Regions from separate parts of the Lysinibacillus sp. GbtcB16 genome, predicted to be linked through region 1. Evidence: riboswitches for the same ligand, from Rfam matches in the RefSeq annotation. Region 1 holds a riboswitch; the other holds the start of a gene.
The links. A riboswitch is a leader RNA that binds a small molecule or an ion and turns the genes downstream of it on or off. The one in region 1 is predicted to bind S-adenosylmethionine.

Region 2: another riboswitch for S-adenosylmethionine. It lies ahead of KVT27_RS17235 (MetQ/NlpA family ABC transporter substrate-binding protein); the one in region 1 lies ahead of KVT27_RS10225 (Na+/H+ antiporter NhaC family protein).

Annotation. Positions count from the first base shown of each region.
Region 1 is NZ_JAGXJV010000001.1:2,009,210-2,016,829, forward strand. It holds gene KVT27_RS10220 (VanZ family protein) at 1-817, shown strand, start outside; gene KVT27_RS10225 (Na+/H+ antiporter NhaC family protein) at 1,248-2,528, opposite strand; SAM riboswitch class I at 2,633-2,736, opposite strand; gene KVT27_RS10230 (DUF3953 domain-containing protein) at 2,856-3,089, opposite strand; gene KVT27_RS10235 (hypothetical protein) at 3,119-3,652, opposite strand; gene KVT27_RS10240 (hypothetical protein) at 3,659-3,826, opposite strand; gene KVT27_RS10245 (class I SAM-dependent methyltransferase) at 4,035-4,769, shown strand; gene KVT27_RS10250 (hypothetical protein) at 5,456-5,908, opposite strand; gene KVT27_RS10255 (class I SAM-dependent methyltransferase) at 6,144-7,058, shown strand; gene KVT27_RS10260 (VOC family protein) at 7,223-7,600, opposite strand.
Region 2 is NZ_JAGXJV010000005.1:15,805-23,424, reverse strand. It holds gene KVT27_RS17250 (carbon-nitrogen family hydrolase) at 1-100, opposite strand, end outside; gene KVT27_RS17245 (pyridoxal phosphate-dependent aminotransferase) at 197-1,360, shown strand; gene KVT27_RS17240 (PPC domain-containing DNA-binding protein) at 1,408-1,911, opposite strand; SAM riboswitch class I at 2,034-2,139, shown strand; gene KVT27_RS17235 (MetQ/NlpA family ABC transporter substrate-binding protein) at 2,228-3,058, shown strand; gene KVT27_RS17230 (methionine ABC transporter ATP-binding protein) at 3,153-4,178, shown strand; gene KVT27_RS17225 (methionine ABC transporter permease) at 4,171-4,833, shown strand; gene KVT27_RS17220 (enoyl-CoA hydratase/isomerase family protein) at 4,847-5,626, shown strand; gene KVT27_RS17215 (alpha-hydroxy acid oxidase) at 5,641-6,801, shown strand; gene KVT27_RS17210 (CaiB/BaiF CoA transferase family protein) at 6,798-7,620, shown strand, end outside.

The DNA of each region.
Region 1 (7,620 bases):
AATCTTTATCGTTATGAACATGGTCTACGCCCAACAGGAGTTTGGTCATCTAGCAATAAACGCATATACAAAATCAAAAATGTCAGAGGTTCATGTATCCACATCATTGGAATTAAGCGCAGCACCCATTGTTGCTCCTGTCTATAAGAAAATCATTCAAGAAGGTGACGTAAAAGACCTATTACAACAGAAACTAGGATTATCAGAGATGAATGCATCTGATGCCAAGGACAATGACGAAACGCTAGTGGAAGATCGAAATGGGATCGCGTATACATTGGTTACCAATCATTCAGAGGGACAATGGTGGTTAACCGAGAATAATTATACACCGGAGCAAACTTCAGCTGTAGAGCAAGAAGAAAAGGCGAAGTCATTGATGGATGAACTTTCTATACTACCTCAAGATGCAGAATTAACTGTACAGGAGAATGGTGAATTTGAATGGACCTTACCAGACCGTCCTGATGTAACTAAAGATTACTGGACTGGAGATGTCAGTCTTGGCCTGAAACCGGATGGTCACATTTATTCATTAACCTACAGTCTTCATGAAAATCAATTTATTCGAGAGGTAAACATACTGTCTCCTGCAGAAATATATGAACGAATAAAGGATGGCGATTTCCCTCAAATAAAGTATAACGCACTCGTACAGGAGGAAGACCTAATTATAAAAAAAGGAGACCAAATTGAGATTGAATCGATTGAGCTATCGTATATGTATGATACAAAAGGCTTCTATCAGCCCATATACAATGTTTCTGGCAAGTTCAACGACAACGATTGGTTTACTTTAATTCAGGCAAGAAAGTGACAGCTCGTTCAAAATACTTAAGCAAAGCCCAGGCTCCCATTAATAGAGCAACTGGGCTCTTTTATTTTCGACTGTAAGGGGCTCCCCTTTTTGAATGAACTATCCCCCTACCCCCTAAAAAAAGTAGACTGCTTCCCTATTTTTCTACTATTATTTTTTTACCTAATACCATTAGCGTTTATTGTTTGGTTCTTATTGAAATTTATTAACTTTAAAATAAAGTAAAGCCGTTCATTTCCACTATGGGTGGGCGCTTTTCATGAGCGGGGTCCAACTGCTTCCCGCCCTTCGTTCCAATTAGGGGTAGATATTAACTGCACCACAAAAAATGCTCCCCTTAGATAAACAGATTTTATTTTTTAATCTGTCTACCTAATAGGGAGCATATCAAACTACTCGATGGCTTTTGTCTACTGTCTGAATGTAAAGTTTAGGCTTTCTTTTTTTTCGGATACCCAATGAATATCGCTATCATACCACAAATACCAATAAGAATTGGGTAGAAAGAGTACGGCAAGATACTCACTGGCGAAATTTTGGCTACACTTGCGGCTACAAGGAATTGGGCTCCGTATGGTAGAAGACCTTGGACTGTACAGGAGAAAATATCTAAAATACTTGCGGACTTTCTCGGCTCAATCTCATACTGGTCAGCAATATTTTTGGCAAGCGGCCCCGCAATTAGAATAGCAATTGTATTATTGGCCGTAGATAAATTAGTTAGACCCACAAGACCAGCTATACCAAATTCAGCACCCTTCTGCGATTTAATCCTGCTCGTTACAAGACGGAGTAAAAAGTCAATTCCCCCATTAAATTTAATAACCTCCACCATTCCAGCTATTAATATAGCCAGAAAGGCGATTTCATACATCCCTTCCATTCCTTCACCAATCTTTTGTATAAGGCTCATTATGTGATAGCTGCCATCTGCTAAGCCAACAGCACCGGCGAGAACAATCCCTAATGCAAGAACGAGGAAAACATTCATTCCAGATAACGCTAAAATAATAACTAAAACATAGGGAATAATTTTTATCCAATTATAGCTTAGATGCTCTACTTGGGCTGTCCCCCCGGATGTCATAAACCCTAAAATAATACTTGTAAGAAAAGCTGCCGGCAATACAATCCAAAAATTGACCTTAAATTTATCCTTCATTTGCGCGCCTTGTGAACGAACGGCGGTAATAGTAGTATCTGAAATAAAAGATAAATTATCACCAAACATCGAACCGCCTACAACCGCTGCCATCACTAAAGCAATAGGTAGCTCCGTAAGATCACTTATCCCAACTCCAATTGGCGCCAGCGCAACAATCGTCCCCACTGATGTGCCCATGGATAGAGAGATGAAGCAGGCAATGATGAATAGGCCTACGACAAGCAGGTTTTGCGGTATAACCGATAAAGCAAAGTTAACAGTGGAATCTACAGCCCCCATCCCCTTCGCTACCTCTGAAAATGCCCCTGCTAATAGAAAAATAATAACCATCAGCATGACATTTAAATTTCCAGCACCTTGGCAAAAAATATCAACCTTTCGGGAAAACGATTCTTTTCGATTCATGGCTAGAGCTACAGCACCCGAAATGCTGATGGCTACAATGACAGGAAAGGCATAAAAATCACCCATTATAATCCCTGAACCAATAAATAAAATCATAAAAATAACAAATGGGATTAGCGCCCATGGATTCTCTTTCTTCATTGTCTACCTCCAAAAATTAAAAATTAGCCATATTTTTTATTTTTTCACCATAAAAAAGACCTCATCTTGAAATAACAAGAAGAGGCCTTATAGTTAAAACGCTCCTCTTATCTATCAAGAACATTGCTTGCTGGATTTGGCACAGTAACTTAATAGTTCCGCTGCCGAGATTTCATCGGGCCAGTCCCTCCATCTCTCTTGATAAGAAGAAAAAATATTATATTTTTGACACAATATTAAAATACTAAAATAAAACATCCATAATTGCAACATGTTTTTAATTGTGAAAAATTTACAGCACTATCATCAAGTGCGAAATTCAACTTTTTATACGAATATGAAGCTTTGAATGGACACATAGACCGAAAATATAAATGCCCCGACTAAAAACCAACCATATAATTTTCTCTCTCTCCGAAATTCATTAATTCCTAATGTTAACATAAATAAACCTAGAAAAAGGATCATTAAAAAGTTTAACCGATAATCATGTGTCATAAATCCGTAAATGGAAAGCGTGATGCCTATTATTGATAAAATAATTTGTACTGTTTTTAACAAAACGATTCCCCCTTTTTGCTTGAACGATACTAACAGTATCTAACCTTTTTAGAATAAAAAAATTCTATGATGGGTGCGATGACAAATGCAAGCCCAACAACTAAAATCAAGGGATAATTTTTCATGTCATTTAAATTGGATACACCCTCTGATACAAATAAAATTAAACAAGCTACGATCATTAAAGCATAATAGCCAATCTTGGCACTGTGTGCTTCAATATGTTTATCTAGTTCATCTTTATCTTCTTTAATACCGTTATGGTTACCCGAATTCAGCCAATTGAATAAAAAGGATAAGGAAATAAAGCTAATTATTATAGAACCCCCATCAATTATTCCGAAACGAACCCATCTATACAGGGTAAAACTAACAAATGCACAAAAAAACACAATGACTATAAGACCGATTAATTTTTTTGATTGATTCATTTTCTTTTTATCCTCCATAGTGACCTTTAAAGCTATCACCATTTCAATATTGATAGATACAACTTTCAAAATCCAATAATACCCATTAAAACAATCATCTGTCAAATTCAGTTCACTCAGAAAATCCACCACTAGACATCAACCGATTGGTGTTTGGCTAGTAGTTTCTGCACTGACTGCAATCGTTTGGTTCGCAACGGTTGGTGGAAGTATAGTAGGTACAACTGGACATTGAGCTATTGAAAGCTTACTTCCCTTCTTCTTCGGATTTATTACCGTTTTAATCCTTTCATATTTAAATAGCATCGGTGGTAAAATAATGGGGAAAAGGCTTATGCAAATAGTTTCGTTTATTTCAGGATTACTCTTTTTGTACTTTACTTTTTATGTATTCTTGAATGGTTTTGAAAAGCAATTATAGGGGTGAAAACCATGGTTAGAAGAAGATAGCTAGCCTCCTAGGTAACCAAGCGTATGTAGGAGGCTATTTTAATCTATAGGAGATGTTTAAACGATGAAGCAAAATAAATATGATGATATGCAATTCTTTTCTGCTTACGAAAAAATGCCACGTTCTGTTCAAGGGCTGGACGCTGCAGGAGAGTGGCATGTATTAAAAACACTTTTACCTGATTTGAAAAATAAACACGTGCTTGATTTAGGATGTGGCTTCGGGTGGCATTGTCGATATGCGCGCGCACAACAGGCAAAATCAGTGATTGGTGTAGATATATCTGAAAAAATGCTGGAAAAAGCTCAGGAAAAAACGGATGATCCTTTTATTTCCTATTTGAAAATACCGATTGAGGACATTCAGTTTTCCGCTTCTCAATTTGATGTTGTATTAAGTTCCTTAGCTATTCACTATTTACAAAACTTTGAAGCACTATGCAAAAAGGTTTATACCTATTTAAAACCTGGCGGATCTTTCGTTTTTTCAGTGGAGCACCCTATTTTCACATCCCGCCATGAACAGGATTGGTACAATGATGAACAAGGAAACCGACTACATTGGCCAGTGGACCATTATCAAACAGAAGGCATACGCGAAACAACCTTCCTTACCGAAAATGTCATTAAATATCACCGTACATTATCGACTTATATGAATGATCTAATACAGGCTGGATTTACAATACGTGCCGTGAAGGAACCTATGCCATCTGAGGAAATGCTACAAACTATCCCAGGTATGCAAGATGAACTACGAAGACCTATGTTTTTAATGATAGTGGCAGAGAAAAAATAAGCGTTTATCCGTGTGATTATATCTGTCACATTAGCACATTTCGTTGCTTCATATTCTATGAGGCAGCATCGCTACAGCAGCATAATGCCTGCCAAATACTAGTAGTGGTGATAGAGGGCTAGATTGTCCTATAAATTAAATCTCTGAAAATCTTAGATAAAACAAAAAACCAGATGCTCCTCATAGAAGAGCGCCTGGTTTTATTGTGAAAGTGAATCTTACTAATTTACTTAGTTTTGATTCGTATTAATACTACGCTAAGTTGAGGCGTGGAACAAGTTAAAATATTTTCCATTCAATTTTTGGTAGGAATTTATGTTTTTTCGAGCATACGAGGTACTCATGTCCTATTTATTTTGCAAGTAGGAATCTAACAAAAAAGACTAGATACCTACATAAATTATGTAAGTTCTAGCCTTTTAAGTGAAAGTGAATCTTACTAATTAATATTGCTTAGCTTTAGATTCATTTATGAATACGAATAAACAGCTAAAAGGTTTCATTATTTGTCCTATTTTTCATAAAAAATAAGATTACCCGCACAAAAAGACCAGGAAGTCACGAAATAAGTGAATCCTGGTCTTTTTGTGAAAAGTGAATGTTACTAGCTTGCTTTAGTTTTTTGTATTCTACTAATAAGGTAGACGGTTGATGTTGCAATAAGTTACATAAAATTTAAAAATATTTTAATCGATTATTTGAATGGCAAAATCAAATACACCTGCCCCATCAGCAGTAGTGATGGAAATGCTATACACCCCTTCTGACATCGTATAGCTACCCTTTTCTAGTATCGTTGAATATTTTGCTCCTGCATTTACGTGTTTTTGAGCCCATAGTTTGGCATCTGCATTATAAATTTTTAAGCTAAATGGTTGTGTCCCCTTATTCTTTATATCATAGTGAATATCAAATTCGTGTGGAGAATGTTTGCTGTAAAAAGAGTTATGAAATTCACCATTTGCAGTTGTAGCATCTACATAATTCAGTGGAAGTCTATGATGCATGTCCATTTCCTCAGTGCTTGTCCTGGCCAATACTCTTTCTTGTAGCTGGGAATCTTTTCGTTTACTTGCATCAAATTCATCCGATGTATTTGTAGAGATGTTGTCGCTACCAATTAGGGCAAATTCAATCATCAGTACAAGTAAAATGAGTAATTTCCATATGTTCAGAGCGCTCACCTCCACTTACAAATAATACCTAATTAGATATTATTTCACCATTTAAAAAATCACCATTCAAATTGTTAACCATAGATAAAAACTTGACAAAAAAAGTTATTTATGCTATAATTTACATTTAAAATATTATCTTATATAATAGGATTCTCCTGGCCAGGGGAATCCTATTTTTTTATTGAGGAGTGTTCGGATGAAGAAGCAGGAATCTAGTATAACTTCATTAATAGCTGCCTTTAGCAGAGCCTACCATAGCCAATTTGATACGCCGAAAATATTTGATGATTATCTAGCACAGGAATTAATCTCTAAGGATGAATTTCAGAGCATTGAAGACAATATGGTGCAAGGTATTGAATTTTTTAATAAGGAAATTGCCGAAAAATATAAAGGCGATTCGAGAAAATTATTAAAATGGATTACGCAAGTTCAACTAGCGCCGACTCCCTTGGCACGTGCTGCATACTGTGAAAGAGTCTTACAAAACGAAATACAGCTCGGTGTTGAGCAATATGTTATTTTGGGTGCTGGTTTGGATACATTCGCTTATCGACACCCCCATTTAGAACGTGTATTAGAAATATTTGAGGTTGATTTCCCAACTACACAAGCATTCAAAAAACAAAAATTACAAGAAGCGTCAATCAGTCCCATCAATAATGTACATTTTATAGCGATGGATTTTACGAAGCAATTTCATAGTCAACCTCTTTTAGATCAAGGCTTTCAGTATAAGAAAACATTTTTTAGTCTCTTAGGTGTCTCCTACTATTTAACGAAAGAAGAACTGGCTAGCTTATTAGACCATCTGTTTGCGCTAGTTCCAGCAGGTAGTTCCCTTGTCTTGGACTATGCTGATGAATCGTTATTTAGTGAAAAAGGCATCTCTAACAGAGTAGATCATATGGTGAAGATGGCGGCCGCTGGTGGTGAACCCATGAAATCGTGCTATCGTCATGAGGAAATGGAGAAGATGGTAGCTCAATCAGATCTACTTATTTATGAACATCTATCTCCATCTACAATTCAACAGCTTTATTTCCAGCATCGAACAGATTATCTATCAGCTTTTGAAACGATCCATTATATGCACATGGTTAAAAAATAAGATGTAATCCATTCATTTTTAAAACAATTCTCAATTTTCTATCTATTTCCCAGGCAATTAACTATTTCAATATAATAATTGTGTATATGATAGTAGTGTAAAGCTAATTAGCCTTACACCTCCTAGATTTGTTACTAGGGTCACTGTTTATAACAGTGACCCGCTTATGATTGGCAAACCCCTAATGGATTTCCATCTAAATCATAGAAGGTGAAAAACTTTGTTTGCCCTTCTCCTCCCAGAGGATTTACGTTCACTTGTTGCTCCACTAGTGAATGGTAGGTCTCTTCAATTGATGAAGAAAGAAAATTGTAGTATTTCCCTACCCCAAAATGATTATCTGGGAAATGTAATGGTTGATGATTTTCCGTTTTTACTAAGCATACAATCGTAGCAGAACGTTCGGCTATTTTCATGACCGCTGCGTCTTCTTCTATATATAAAAGCTTAAATCCAAGCTTTTCCTCATACCATTTAGCTGATAATTGAGGGTCTTTTATCGGGATAAAAATGGCCTCTACTCCATGTAATAATGATTGCATCTCTTTTTCCTCCTTTTTAA
Region 2 (7,620 bases), on a different contig from region 1:
CCCCCAGTTTTGCGGCTTCACGAATCTTGTCCTCTGCCCGTGTAAAATTTTCTTCTACTTTGCCGAAGCCAACGTTTAACTGAATACAACCGATTTTCATATTCATTCCTCCTCTAGACAATTAACAAAAAAAGTACTACTATTTGCTTCATATTCTTCAATAATAATTATTATATTCTGAAAAAGGTGATCATGCATGGAATTCTCTAAAAAACTACAGCAATTACCCACTCAATTTTTTGCGGCGCTTGTCCAAAAAGTAAACAATGCCTTGGAAGAAGGTCGTGATGTGATTAATCTCGGGCAAGGAAATCCCGACCAACCTACGCCCACTCATATCATTCAAGCATTGCAGGAAGCAGCTGAAAATCCTCAAAACCACAAATATTCGCCTTTTCGTGGTATCGCCGAATTACGTCAAGCGGCTGCCGACTTTTATAAACGAGAATATGATGTGGAGATTGATCCTGATACTGAAGTAGCGATTCTTGGTGGCACAAAAATTGGTCTTGTTGAGCTACCTTTGGCTGTGTTAAATCCAGGCGATACGATGCTATTACCCGACCCGGGCTATCCAGACTACTTATCTGGTGTTGTATTAGGTGATGTTAATTTTGAAGTGATGCCACTATTTGCTGAGAATAATTTCTTACCTGATTATGAGGCCCTACCTAAAGAAGTTAAAGAAAAAGCCAAGTTACTTTACTTAAATTACCCAAATAATCCTACGGGTGGTACCGCTACACTTGAATTTTTTGAAGAAACCATTCGTTTTGCTAAGGAGCATAATATTATCGTATCACATGATTTTGCTTATGGTGCAATCGGATTTGATGGCAATAAACCTATTAGTTTCTTACAGGCAAATGGTGCAAAAGAAGTTGGAATCGAAATGTACACATTATCAAAGACTTATAATATGGCAGGTTGGCGCATAGGCTTTGCTGTAGGTAATGCTGATTTGATTGCCGCGATTAATCTTATTCAAGATCATTTGTTTTGTAGTCAATTCCCTGCTATTCAACACGCAGCAGCTATTGCACTGACCTCTTCGCAGGAATGTGCAGATGAGCTAAGAGCTACCTATGAGCGTCGTCGAAATGTTCTAATCGAAGAAGCTCATAGAATTGGCTGGCAAATAACGGCACCAAGGGGCTCCTTCTTTGCCTGGCTCCCTGTCCCATTAGGTTTCACTAGCGAACAATTTGCCGATATTTTGCTCGACAAAGCTGATATTGCGGTAGCCGCAGGAAATGGCTTTGGTCAATATGGAGAAGGCTATGTGCGTATTGGCTTACTTGTAAGCGAGGAACGTTTACGAGAAGCCATGCATAGAATTGAGCAATTAAAATTATTTTAACATGGAACAAAATGGAGTCCTGTAGCTTTCACTAGCTACAGGACTTACTATTTTTCAATTTTCCTTGGAAGATCTAACTCCTGTTCTAATGGATAAAATTGTACGTGACCTGTTTCATCATCCAACTGACGGATATGCTGAATGCCTTGAACTTCTGCCAGCACTATATCTGCTGTTATGACGATATTTCCGCCCTTTATAAAATGACCGCCTGAAACCACTCCCCATTGATCACTCATGGAACCATGGAAATGCGTTTCATATTGTGCATCACGCTTACAAACAACTCCTGAACCTTGGATAAACTCGAGTGGCCCCTCTTTCTCGACCACATCACTAAATTGAACTTTAATGTGAGAAGTTTCATCAGGTACTAAATAAACAAAGCTACTTTTTTGAAAACTACCAATACAACTAATAATGGTTGCTGATTCAATTTTATTCTCTTCACAAAGTGCCTCAATTCCTTCAATGATGTCTGTCCCCATGAGAAGACGAGCACTAATCACCTTACCAAATGAACCTATGCCATAATTAACTCTTACGGACAATCTTCTCCCTCCTTCGCGACAAAATATTATAACAATATAAAAAATTTTAATAATATTTATTGACTTACTATACCCTATAAATTATATTAGTTCTATCGGAAATACAAAAATATAATATGAATCTCTTATCAAGAGTAGCTGAGGGACTGGCCCTATGAAGCTCGGCAACCTCCTTTTATGAAGGAAGGTGCTAAATCCTGCAAACGAAATTCGTTTGATAGATAAGAGAGGACTTTTTTCATGAGCCTCTCTTAATTTGTAAGAGAGTTTTTTTTATTTTCAAAAACCGATAAAACAATTTTTGGAGGTAGTTTTCATGAAGAAGAAAAATAAATTTTTAGTAGGTTTAGCAAGTCTTACATTAGTAGCAGCACTAGCGGGCTGTGGCTCTAAAGAAGATAGCAAAGGAAAAGGCGAAGCTATCGATGAAAATAAAATTGTTGTGGGTGTCACTTCAGGACCTCATGAGCAAATTGCAGAGGTAGCTGCTAAAGTTGCAAAGGAAAAAGGTCTAGAAGTAGAACTAAAATCATTTTCTGATTATGTTTTACCAAACACATCCTTAGCAGAAGGAGATCTTGACGCAAACAGCTATCAGCATAAACCTTTCCTCGATACATTTAATAAAGATCACGATACAGATTTAGTACCGGTTGGCAAAACAATTTTAAATCCAATGGGTATTTACTCTGAAAAATATAAATCATTGGATGACGTTCCTGAAGGCGCAACATTTGGCTTACCGAATGACCCAACAAATGGAGCCCGTGCTCTCTTTGTTTTACAAGAGGCAGGCTATATTAAATTAAAAGATGGAGCGGACTTAACAGCATCTGTTCGTGACGTGGAAGAAAACAAAAAGAATTTAAAATTCATAGAATTAGAAGCTGCACAAATTCCTAAGCAGCTTAGTGAAGTAGATGTAGCTGCTATTAATACTAACTTTGCGCTGGAAGCTGGCATTAATCCGCAAGAGGACTCTATTCTTTTAGAATCTACTGACTCTCCATATGTGAACTACATTGTCGTTCGTGCAGAAAATGAAAACGACCCAACGATTAAAAAGTTCATTGAGGTTTATCAATCTGATGAAGTGCGCCAATTCATTGAAGAGGAATTCAAAGGTTCTGTAATCCCTAGCTGGTAATACGTGTGATAAGCTAAAGAATCTGCCATATTTCCACTATGGAAACCGTGCAGATTCTTGCTTTTTAGAAGTTAAGAAAGGAGCAATCAATCTGATGATTCAATTACAAAATATTTCAAAAGAATATAAGACAAAAAAAGGCAGTATTAAAGCTGTGGATGGAATCAATCTTCATGTAAAAAAAGGGCAAATTCATGGTGTAATTGGGTATAGTGGTGCCGGTAAAAGTACGCTGATTCGTTGTGTTAATTTACTAGAGCGTCCTTCAGCAGGCAAAGTCTTGATAGACAATGTGGATATTACTACCCTTTCACTTCATGACTTACGTCAAACACGACAAAAGATTGGTATGATTTTTCAACATTTTAATCTCTTAAAGACAGCAACCGTTTATAACAATATTGCAGTTCCCTTAAAGCTACTTGGTTATAACGAAACAGAAGTCAAAAATCGTGTAGCTAAATATGCGGAAATTGTAGGTTTAACAGAAAAGCTAGATAGCTACCCTAATCAGCTTTCAGGTGGACAAAAGCAACGTGTCGCTATTGCACGCGCTCTAGCGCAAGAGCCAGAAATTTTACTTAGTGATGAAGCAACAAGTGCGCTTGATCCTGAGACTACAGAGGCTATTCTTGAACTATTGTTAAAAATTAATCGTGAATTAGGAATTACAATCCTACTGATTACACATGAAATGAATGTCATTCAGAAAATTTGTGATGAGGTATCTGTTCTAGAAGCAGGGAAAGTAGTTGAATTTGGTACGGCTATCGAGCTCTTTGCAAAACCACAACACCCTACTACAAGAAAGTTCTTAAGTACCATTTCACAACGTAACTTAACTCCTTCTCTTATTGAGCAGTTAAATGTTTCTGGTAGCGTCATTCGTTTAACATTTCTTGGAGAAAGTACTGGTAAGCCATTATTGGCTGAAGTCACCAAAGTATATGATGTACAACCAAACATTTTAACAGCCAATATTATTGAATTAAAAAATGGCATTGTTGGTAATATTGTGGTGCATTTAAACGGAGAGCCCAACATTGTTCAAAAGGCGCTAACCTATTTTGCAGAGAATGGCGTTACTGTGGAAGAGTTAGGAGGAGAGATCCATGAGTAATTTCTTTAATGATTGGTCAGAGGTTATTGGCAAAGCAATTATCGAAACATTTCAAATGGTCGGAATTTCATTATTCTTTTCCATTCTAATTGGTATACCTTTAGGGCTTTTAATAGTTTTAACACGACCTGGTCAATCCTTCGAAAATAAATTTTTCTATCAATTTTTTAATCTAGTCATTAATATAATCCGCTCAGTGCCATTCATCATCTTACTATTCTTCATTTTACCTTTTACAAAGGTTATCGTCGGTACAACGATTGGCGTTAAAGGCGTTATTGTTCCGCTTGTAGTTTATACGGCTCCTTATATTGCACGACTGATGGAGTCAGCGCTTTTAGAAGTTGATTCGGGCGTTGTCGAAGCCTACACAGCTATGGGTATTAAACGTCGGCATATCATTTGGCATGTATTATTACGCGAAGCACGCCCATCCATTATTTTAGGCTTAACAATCGCTACAATTGGATTGATTGGTGCAACTGCAATGGCGGGAATGGTTGGTGCTGGCGGTTTAGGAGACCTAGCTTACCGTTATGGTCATTTACGCTATGAGGTAGATGTCATGTATGCAACTGTGTTTATTTTAATCATCCTTGTACAAAGCATACAATCCATAGGTAACCGCATTTCAGCCAAATTGAAGAAAGACTAGGAGGAGGATATCCATGTCAACTGAGATTTATGTAGAGAAAAACGGCTATATCGCAACGCTAGTGTTAAACCGTCCTGACAAACGAAATTCTTTATCGAGAGCAATGTTCCAAGCCATCATAGACGAGCTAGAACAGTTACGTACAGAGACGTCTATCAAGCTATTAATTGTGCGTGGTGTCAATGAAGTCGCCTTTTCCTCGGGTGCTGATATTAGTGAGTTTTTAGATATTCGTTATGCTGCGGATAATGCTAAAGCCTATAATGATCTAGCTTTAAAGGCCATTGATGCCCTCTATAAATTCCCGCATCCTACGATTGCCATGATTCAGGGTTTAGCGATTGGGGGCGGCTTAGAGTTAGCCAATGCTTGTGACTTTAGATTGGCGACACCAAAGAGTAAGCTTGGCATTACCGCTGCGAACATTGGGATTGTCTATAATCTTGAAAGCACTAAACGTCTTATTAATATTGTTGGTGTCGCGAAGGCTAAAGAGATTTTATACACAGCAAACATTTTTACAGCAGAGGAAGGCAAAAGCATTGGTTTGATTACTGCCCTTCATGAGCCGCAGGAAATTGAAAATGGTACTATGCAATTTGCTGAGCATCTTTTAAATAAATCATCTATTGCCAATGCAGGTAGTAAAAAAATAATTCAGGCTATTGTGGATGGAGAAAATGAAGAGAGTGATGAACTGGCTCAATTAATTCTCGATTCATTTAGTTCTGATGATTATAACGAAGGTATTCAAGCTTTTTTAAATAAAAGAAAGCCTATTTTCAATAAATAAGTGAGGTAGTAACGATGACTAATACAACTGATGGTGACCTACTCTTAAAAAATATCACTGCCCAAGCCCCCTTCCCCATTTGCTTTGCAGATTTAGAAAAAGCAGTAGCGGAAAAAATTCCAGCTGGGCCATTCGGCTACATTCGCTCAGGTGCTGGCGGTGAACAAACATTACGTAATAATCGTTCAGCTTTTGAAAAATACTCCATAGTTCCCCGCTTCTTAAATGATGTTTCAAACGTTCATACATCCATTAATTTGTTCGGGAAAACATATCCAACGCCATTGCTCTTTGCCCCTGTCGGCATGAACGGAATGGTTCACGAGGAAGGTGAACTTGCCGCTGTACGCGCTGCCCAGCAATTAAATATGCCATATATTCAAAGCACAGTCTCCACCTATGCACTCGAAGATGTTGCCGAAGCTGCCCCTTCAGCAACAAAATGGTTCCAATTGTATTGGTCTACAAATGAGGAAATTGCATTTAGTATGGCCGCACGAGCAGAGTCAGCAGGCTTTGAAGCAATTGTTTTAACAGTCGATACAGTAATGCTTGGATGGCGAGAAGAAGATGTACGCAATCAATTTTCACCATTAAAGCTAGGCTACGCAAAAGGAAATTACATAAATGATCCTGTCTTTATGGCTTCTTTGCCTAATGATTCATTTGAATCGTATGTACAAGGCGTCTTGCAAAATGTCTTCCACCCTACACTCAATTGGGAGCATGTTCGTGAATTAAAACGACGTACAAATCTTCCTATATTATTAAAGGGAATTTTACATCCTGAAGATGCAAAGCTAGCCCTTGAAAATGGGATTGACGGGATTATCGTATCGAACCATGGCGGCCGACAATTAGATGGTGTTATTGGTTCACTTGATGCCCTCCCCGCCATCGTGAGTGCTGTCAATGGACAAATCCCTATAATTTTAGATAGTGGTGTATATCGCGGGATGGATGCCTTAAAAGCACTTGCTTTAGGAGCTGATGCCGTAGCAATTGGGCGTCCCTTCGTCTATGGCTTAGCCCTTGAAGGACAACAAGGTGCCGAAAAAGTGATGACAAATATCTATGATGAATTAAAGGTTTCCATTGCATTAGCAGGCACAACCTCCATCGAAGGGTTACGTACGATTACATTAGTCAAAAATGATGGGACTGAGGTTAAATGAAACAGGCATTAGAGGGATTAAAAGTTGTTGATTTATCACAAGTATTAGCGGGACCTTATTGCACAATGGTCTTAGCTGATATGGGCGCAGAAGTTATTAAAATTGAGAAATATCCAAATGGAGACGACACCCGAGCAATGGGCCCGTTCGTTCATGAAGAAAGTCATATGTATATGATGGTTAATCGCAATAAAAAAGGTGTATGTCTAAATTTAAAAACGCCAGAGGGCTTGGCTTTATTCAAAGAGCTTATCCAATCTGTTGATGTCCTTGTGGAAAACTATCGACCAGGTATTACGAAAAAGCTAGGGATTGATTATGATACTTTAAAAGCCCTTAATCCAGGACTCATTTACTGCTCTATTTCTGGCTATGGACAAACCGGTCCTTATAGCCAAAAAGGTGGCTATGATATTATGGCACAAGGTCTAAGTGGCTTAATGCATATGACTGGTGAACCACAGGGCCGACCTGTAAAAGTTGGCTTTGCTGTCAATGATATTGCCGCTGCCCAAACGGCCTTACAATCTATTTTAATGGCCTATATTTATAAGCTGCGAAGTGGTGAGGGGCAATATATCGATGTTTCTTTAGTAGAGTCTGGGCTTGCTTGGACTGTTTGGGAGGCCGCTGCCTACTTTGGTCAAGGCGAATTACCCGAGCGAACAGGAACTGCCCATCGAGTTTCCGCACCCTATCAAGGCTTTAAAACACAGGATGACTATATTTTAATCGGTGCTGGCAATCAAAAGTTATGGGAAATTTTTGCGACAAAGGTTGTCGAACGACCTGATTGGTTAGACAATCCCCTCTTTATTA